One region of the Methylomarinum vadi genome, then DNA from elsewhere that is predicted to be linked to it. Evidence: predicted binding sites of a transcription regulator. Region 1 holds the regulator's gene; the other holds the start of a gene.
The links. The regulator HrcA, encoded in region 1, represses chaperone genes, less so after heat shock. The targets are predictions, from matches to a motif close to TNTTAGCACTCNNNNNNNNNGAGTGCTAANA.
Positions count from the first base shown of each region.

Region 2: the regulator HrcA is predicted to act here: its motif matches at 1,965-1,995, upstream of rpoH (RNA polymerase sigma factor RpoH).

Region 1 covers NZ_JPON01000001.1:1,926,650-1,930,069, forward strand. The annotation lists gene dnaK (molecular chaperone DnaK) at 1-643, opposite strand, end outside; gene grpE (nucleotide exchange factor GrpE) at 713-1,369, opposite strand; gene hrcA (heat-inducible transcriptional repressor HrcA) at 1,420-2,460, opposite strand; gene EP25_RS0109715 (DUF3047 domain-containing protein) at 2,578-3,213, opposite strand; gene EP25_RS0109720 (hypothetical protein) at 3,365-3,420, opposite strand, start outside.
Region 2 covers NZ_JPON01000001.1:1,216,597-1,220,016, forward strand. The annotation lists cyclic di-GMP riboswitch class I at 1-67, opposite strand, end outside; tRNA gene EP25_RS0106150 (tRNA-Leu) at 846-930, opposite strand; gene rpoH (RNA polymerase sigma factor RpoH) at 986-1,843, opposite strand; gene EP25_RS0106160 (hypothetical protein) at 2,066-2,263, opposite strand; gene ftsX (permease-like cell division protein FtsX) at 2,308-3,273, opposite strand; gene ftsE (cell division ATP-binding protein FtsE) at 3,279-3,420, opposite strand, start outside.

The sequences.
Region 1 (3,420 bases):
GGTGCTCGCCTTCGATTTCGGCGATTTCGATGATGGAAATATCGAAGGTACCGCCGCCCAGATCATAAACCGCGATAGTCGAGTCGCCTTTCGGTTTGTCCATACCGAAGGCCAACGCCGCCGCAGTCGGCTCGTTGATGATCCGTTTGACATCCAAACCGGCGATGCGCCCGGCATCTTTGGTTGCCTGGCGTTGCGAGTCGTTGAAATAAGCCGGCACCGTGATGACCGCTTCTTTGACTTCCTCGCCCAAATAGGCTTCGGCGTCTTTTTTCAGTTTCATCAGCACGCGGGCGGACACTTCCGGCGCCGCCATTTTTTTGCCGTGGCATTCAACCCAGGCATCGCCATTTTCCGCCTCGACGATTTTATAAGGCACCATCTTGATGTCCTTTTGCACGGCCTCGTCCTTAAAACGGCGACCGATCAAACGCTTAATGGCGAACAAGGTGTTATCGGGGTTGGTTACCGCCTGACGCTTCGCCGACTGGCCCACCAACACTTCGTTATCGCCGGTAAAGGCAATGATCGAAGGTGTCGTACGGGCACCTTCGCTGTTTTCGATGACGCGCGCGGTCCCATGCTCCAGAATGGCAACACATGAGTTTGTGGTGCCCAAATCAATTCCAATTATCTTACCCATTGAATTCTCCAGACTTGATTAACTTAGTAATTTAAAATTAATACTGATATGCGGCTAAATGCTTTAAATTCAAGCCTGCTCATCAATTTTTGTCTCGCCGGACGGTTTGTCTTCCGCCTTGGAGACCACTACCATGGCCGGACGAATCAAACGGCCGTTCAGCAGATAGCCTTTTTGCAAAACATTCAGCACCGTATTCGGTTCGGCATCGGCAGACGGCATCATGCTCATCGCCTGGTGCTTTTCGGGATCGAACGGTTGCCCGACAGGATCGATCACTTCGATATTGAATTTTGCGAAGACCGCTTCGAATTGTTTCAAGGTTAATTCGCTGCCTTCGCGTAGCTTGACCACTTCCGGACTGTCTCCGTTGGCCGCCTGAATACCGAGCTCCAAACTATCCATCACAGTCAACAACTCCTTGGCGAACTTTTCCAAGGCGAATTTATGCGCGTTTTCAAGATCGATGCGAGTCCGGCGTTTCAAATTTTCCATTTCCGCCTGCATGCGCACCATTTTTTCCCAATTCTCGGCGGCCTTTTTTTCCGCCGCGGCCAGTTGCTTTTGCAATTCTTCAACGGTCAGCTCCGGTTGCTCCACGACTTCCGGCGCCGCCTCGCTTTCTGGCGCCTCGTCATTTTCACCGGCTTGTTCAAGCACTTCTTCGCCCAGTTCGTTGTCTGGCTTAGGTTCTTGAATTTCAGGCTTATCCTGCTCGTTACTCATTTATCACTCCCGAATGTTGAAATTTTTTGTGTTAGTTAAGATGGGGGTTTTCATTTAGGATTCAAGGCCGCACTTAATAATTTTGCCGTCATGTCGACAAACGGAATCACTTTTTCATAAGCCATGCGGGTTGGCCCTATCACCCCTAATACCCCAACCACTTCATCGTTGACGGTATAAGAGGAAGTCACCAGACTACAGTGGTCGAAGGCCTCATAGCCGGATTCCTCGCCGATAAAAATCTGCACGCCATTGGCCGCCTGGCATTTATCCAGCAAATGAATAACGCCGCGTTTTTGATTGAAGGCATCGAACAATTGCCGGAGTCGCTCCATATTCGACAGCTCGGAAAATTCCATCAAATTGGTCTGCCCGCTCAGCACATAATCTTCCCGCGGCTTTTGCTCGAAGGCCTGCCTGGCCATGGCAACCGCATCTATCATGCCCTGATTCAATTTTTTTTGATCTTGTTCCAATTCCTGAATTAACGACTCCCGCACCGAAGCGACGCTTTTGCCCGCATAAACGGAATTCAGGTAATTGGCCGCCTGCTGCAATTCGGAGGCGCCGAACGCGCGGTCGGTATGAATGATTTTGTTATGGACTTCCTGGCCGTTGGTGACAAAAATGACTAGGATCCGATTATGGGATAACGATAAAAACTCGATATGATTCAGGCTGACGACTTCGCGCCGGGGCAAGGTGACGATCCCCGCCATGCGGGTCGCATCGGACAATAATTTCGAGGCTTTTTCCAACAACACGGCCGCCTCTTCGCAGTTATTTTCGAGCCCTTCGGCCAAGTAATCCAACAACCGCGACTCTAACGGCCTGACCGTCAACAGGGAGTCGACAAACAACCGGTAACCACGGACGGTAGGCACCCGGCCGGCCGAAGTATGCGGGGAATGAATCAATCCCATATCCTCGAGGTCCGCCATGACATTGCGGATCGTCGCGGGACTGAGCTTCAAGTCGGAATCTTTCGACAATACCCGCGACCCTACCGGCTGGCCGTCTTGTATATAGCGTTCGACCAACGCCTTTAACAAATGCAGCGACCTGTCGTTTAAACTATGGCCATATTTCACATTGACACCTGATTTTGTCCAATTAGCACTCCACCCAACAGAGTGCTAATTGCAGAAGCTATCAATATCGCAAAATCTTGTCAATAAACTTACAGATCGCTATGTAATCTTTCGCTGTCAGTTGCGACTGAAAAAAATATCGCCGTAATAACTTTCCGCCTGTCCACCGCCGTTATCGGTATCGGTCATGATCGCCACGGCATCGATATACCGGATGTTTCCGCCGAACTGTTGCTTCAAGTCCTCCAGCACATTGCGTTTTTCCCGATACCAGGTCGCCAATTCGTCGTCTCGGTCGCGCAATGCGATCATCATCGCATGATCGCCGGCAAAGGCGTTCGGCCACACACTTCCTTTCTCCTGGCTGGCCGACCAGACATAGTTGATCGCCCTGGTTCGCCAAAAAGCCCAACCGCCACTCACGACGACATAAACCCGCACGGCATAATCATCGCCGGATTTTTCCCGTTCGTTCAGTTTGGCAAGTCGTTCGTCTATGCGCCAAGACCAATTCAGGTAGGGCGTCTCCAGTAGATCGATACGCTGTTTCTTATACAACCCGGAAGCCGCGGCCCGGCTTTCCGCCTTTAACACCAAACGACCATCCAACTCCGCCAGTTGGTAATGCGTCTCTCCCGCGAAACTTTTGTTTTCCCATCCCGACAAATCTCCCGCGGAAAAGCGACCGATTTCGATGCGTTGTTCGGCCGATGCGATTGCACTTATAAACAATAAGATTATGACCCGATACATAATGCCTCCTCCAAAGATCGAGCTTGCCGCAAAAGTCAAACGAGGACAATAGGTAACGCGTCCGACGAAGCCATGCCGCACCCACGAAAACCTTGTTTGGCGCCCGGCAGTTGCGGGATGCGTTCGCATCCGCTCGGCACTTCCGGGTCTTCTAATAGTAAGAGGAATGTTTGCGCAGCGCTTTACGACGCGATTGAATGAGGGCGA
Region 2 (3,420 bases), 710 kb from region 1:
TAGGAAAAACTCCGTTAGACTGGAAACTTTGCGTCCTCACCTTTCGATGAGTTTGCTCTTTTCAGATCAACTTGCCTTCTCAGGCCAGGTTAACGGCTTGTTTAAATGCCTTGCCGCTCCTGTTGGGTGAAAGTTTAATGAGAAATGCCCATAAAGTTGTGACGTAGTATGCAATAATTTATTTAAGTAAAACATTTAGTTACAGCCTTTCCCTGTTCAGAGAACTATTTCTCAATTTATGCTTATAATCCCCTAAAAAAGTTGATTCATTACGCAATTCTCAACTCATTAAGATCATTAAGCCATATTGTAATCAACACGTTGTACGCGCTAAAGTCCTTACACACAAAATGTAAGCATTATCTTACTCGCTAAGTATAAATTAGAAGTCTTATATGAAACTTAAATCGAATCAAGCTATCTCCGACATAGCCTGAGGTTTCTTGGGTTAAGGCCCAAAGGACTCATTTTACGGGCAACCCTTGTAGCCCGCGCATGAAGCATTACGAAATGCGGGATCTGGGAACCACGACATTCCCGGATTCCGCTACGCCGCAACCAGGCTACGAACTGCGGGTCAAGCCAAAATGCTTGGAGGTATCGGATAAGGAAAGCGCCCGCAATATATCTTCGCGCAAGGTTTCGCCGAAGCGGGAGTGCGGTAGGTTTCGAATGTGCGTCTTGGGTAAGCTCTAATTGGTCATCCAAGTAATCGACCAACACGACGTCTTCGCTCTCGACCTTGAGGTAATCCGCCAATTGCCATTGATGACTATAGAGATTGTGCAAAAATTTTTAGGTATAAAAAAAGGGGTTGTGATTTCTCACAACCCCTTATCTTTATCTGGTACCGAGGGCCGGAATCGAACCGGCACTCCCGAAGGAACTGGATTTTGAATCCAGCGTGTCTACCAGTTTCACCACCTCGGCAGATCCTGAGTATTATACCAGGGCTTTTTGTTTTGCCAAGCCTTTTTTGAAAAAATTATGCTTCCAGCACTACCGCGGCTTTCAGCTTTTTCATGGCGTTTTTTTCCAGCTGCCTGATGCGCTCGGCGGATACATTATAACGCTCGGCCAGCTCGTGTAGCGTCGCTTTCTCATCGGCCAACCAACGGCTGGTCAAGATATCCTGGCTACGTTCATCAAGTTCAGCCATCGCTGAAATCAACAACTCTTCCTTATGATCTTTCCAGTCAGCGTTTTCCAGCACCAAAGCCGGGTCGGCGCCCTGTTGCTCCAAATAATTGACCGGCGCGGAATTGTTGTCTTCGGCTGAATCATCATTTGTTAGATCGAATGCCATGTCCCGACCATCCAGCCGTTTTTCCATTTCATAGACGGTGCTGATATCGACATCCAGGTTTTCGGCGATCGCCTCGGCATCGTTTTTAGACAGCCAGTCCAGGTTTGGCTTCGATTTACGCAGATTAAAAAACAATTTGCGTTGCGCCTTGGTCGTGGCAACCTTGACGATACGCCAATTTTTTATGACATATTCGTGGATTTCTGCCTTGATCCAATGAACGGCAAAAGAAACCAGACGCACCCCCATGTCGGGATCGAAACGTTTGACCGCTTTCATCAAGCCGACGTTGCCTTCCTGCATGATGTCGGCCATCGGCAGACCGTAACCGCTGTACCCCCTGGCAACATGAGCGACAAAACGCAAATTGGACAATACCAGCTGGCGAGCGGCTTCCAGATCGCCCATGTCTCTGTAACGCAGCGCAAGCTCGCGTTCCTGCTCGGAAGTCAGTTGCGGAATTTGGCTGATGGCGTTCAAATAGGCATCGAACGTTCCGGCAGATAAGTTGACTGGTAAAGCTAATGCATTACTCATATTCACCTCTTAATTAATTAGTGTTCGCGCATCTGATTCATTTTGCCCTTTTCCCGGAAAGAGGACTTTTTTAATAAACGATCGAAATCAGCTGTGCGAGGGGTATTTTCAATTTTCTAAATTTTAGCACTCCAACGTTCTGAGTGCTAATCCAATGACAAGTTCCCGAATAAAATATATTAAGTTACCTCCGGATAGCCGGAGGTTTTTTGGGTTACGCCCTCAAAGGGCTCTTTCTGTGGTCAAGCCACTTATTTCCTGATGGCTCGAAGTATTTATCTTGGCTCTCTTGATGCCGGAAATACTCTCTCTTACAACAAATTCAGCCAATTCAACTATCTGAACAAAATAGGCCGCATGAAGCATCGCGGAATGCGGGATCTGTAAATCACGCCATTCCCGGATTTCGCTACGCTGCATCCAGGCTACAAACTAACTTAATGACAAGTTCCCGAATAAAATAATTATTGCGGCTTTATTTGCCGAAGCTGGGAATGCAGAACGAGCCACGCGCCTAACGCGCCGGAAAAAGAAGAGAAAAAAAGCAACAAGAATGTTTCGGTGAAATTCAAATAGAGAATATGAAAACTGCCATCATATAACAAGGACAATCTCTCCAATGGGCCTTGCAATACCAATACCATGATCGTGATGATCAACCAAGCAGTCACGCCGGCAAAAAAGCCCAGCCACAGACCGGTGTAAACGAACGGCCTTTGTACAAAGGCATGGGTCGCGCCCACCAACTTGGCGATCAGCACTTCTTCGCGGCGATTTTGCAATTCCAGGCGGATGGTGTTGCCGGTGATAAAAATCACGGCAATCGCCAGCAACGTATTTAACAGAGTCACCCCCCGTCCCGCCAATTGCATGATGCTTTGCAGCCGCTTGACCCACTGCATGTCCATTTGCACGAAATCCACCTGCGGATAGCGCTGGAATGCCGCAATCAATTTTTCCAGATCCGCATCGTCCTTTAGCGTATTTTTCGGCAATACCTGGATCACCGCCGGCAAGGGGTTGCTGTCGAGCGCATTCAGGGCATCGCCGAAACCGCTGTAGGCTCTGAACTCGTCCATCGCCTGTGATTTGGTAATCACCTTGACGTCTTCAATGGATGCGTTTTCGCCGAGCTTTTCCGCCAACTTACGTCCCTCCGCATCGGAAACACTGTTTTTCAAGAAGATGGAAACCTGGTTGCTGGCCTCCAAATTACCGGTCAGTTGGCGGGCATTGTTGACCAACAAATAAAAACTGCCGGCCAACGCCACTGCAATCGCCAAGACCAATATAGTCATGATCGAGTTAAAAGGCGACCTGATCAATCGTCCCAAACTGGAAAACAGCGCCTGGGCGTGACTTATAAAATAAGCTTGCGCCTTGTCGGCTAGGCCGGTATTGGCATGATTGACTTTTTTTATTTGCGTCATAAACGTCACTCTTTGACCAAATGGCCATGATCCAGCTTCAACACGCGATACCCCATTCGGTTGATCAAATCGATATCGTGACTGGCAATCAAAACCGAAACCCCCACCTGTTGAAACTGCTCGAACAAATGCATCACTTCCGCCGAC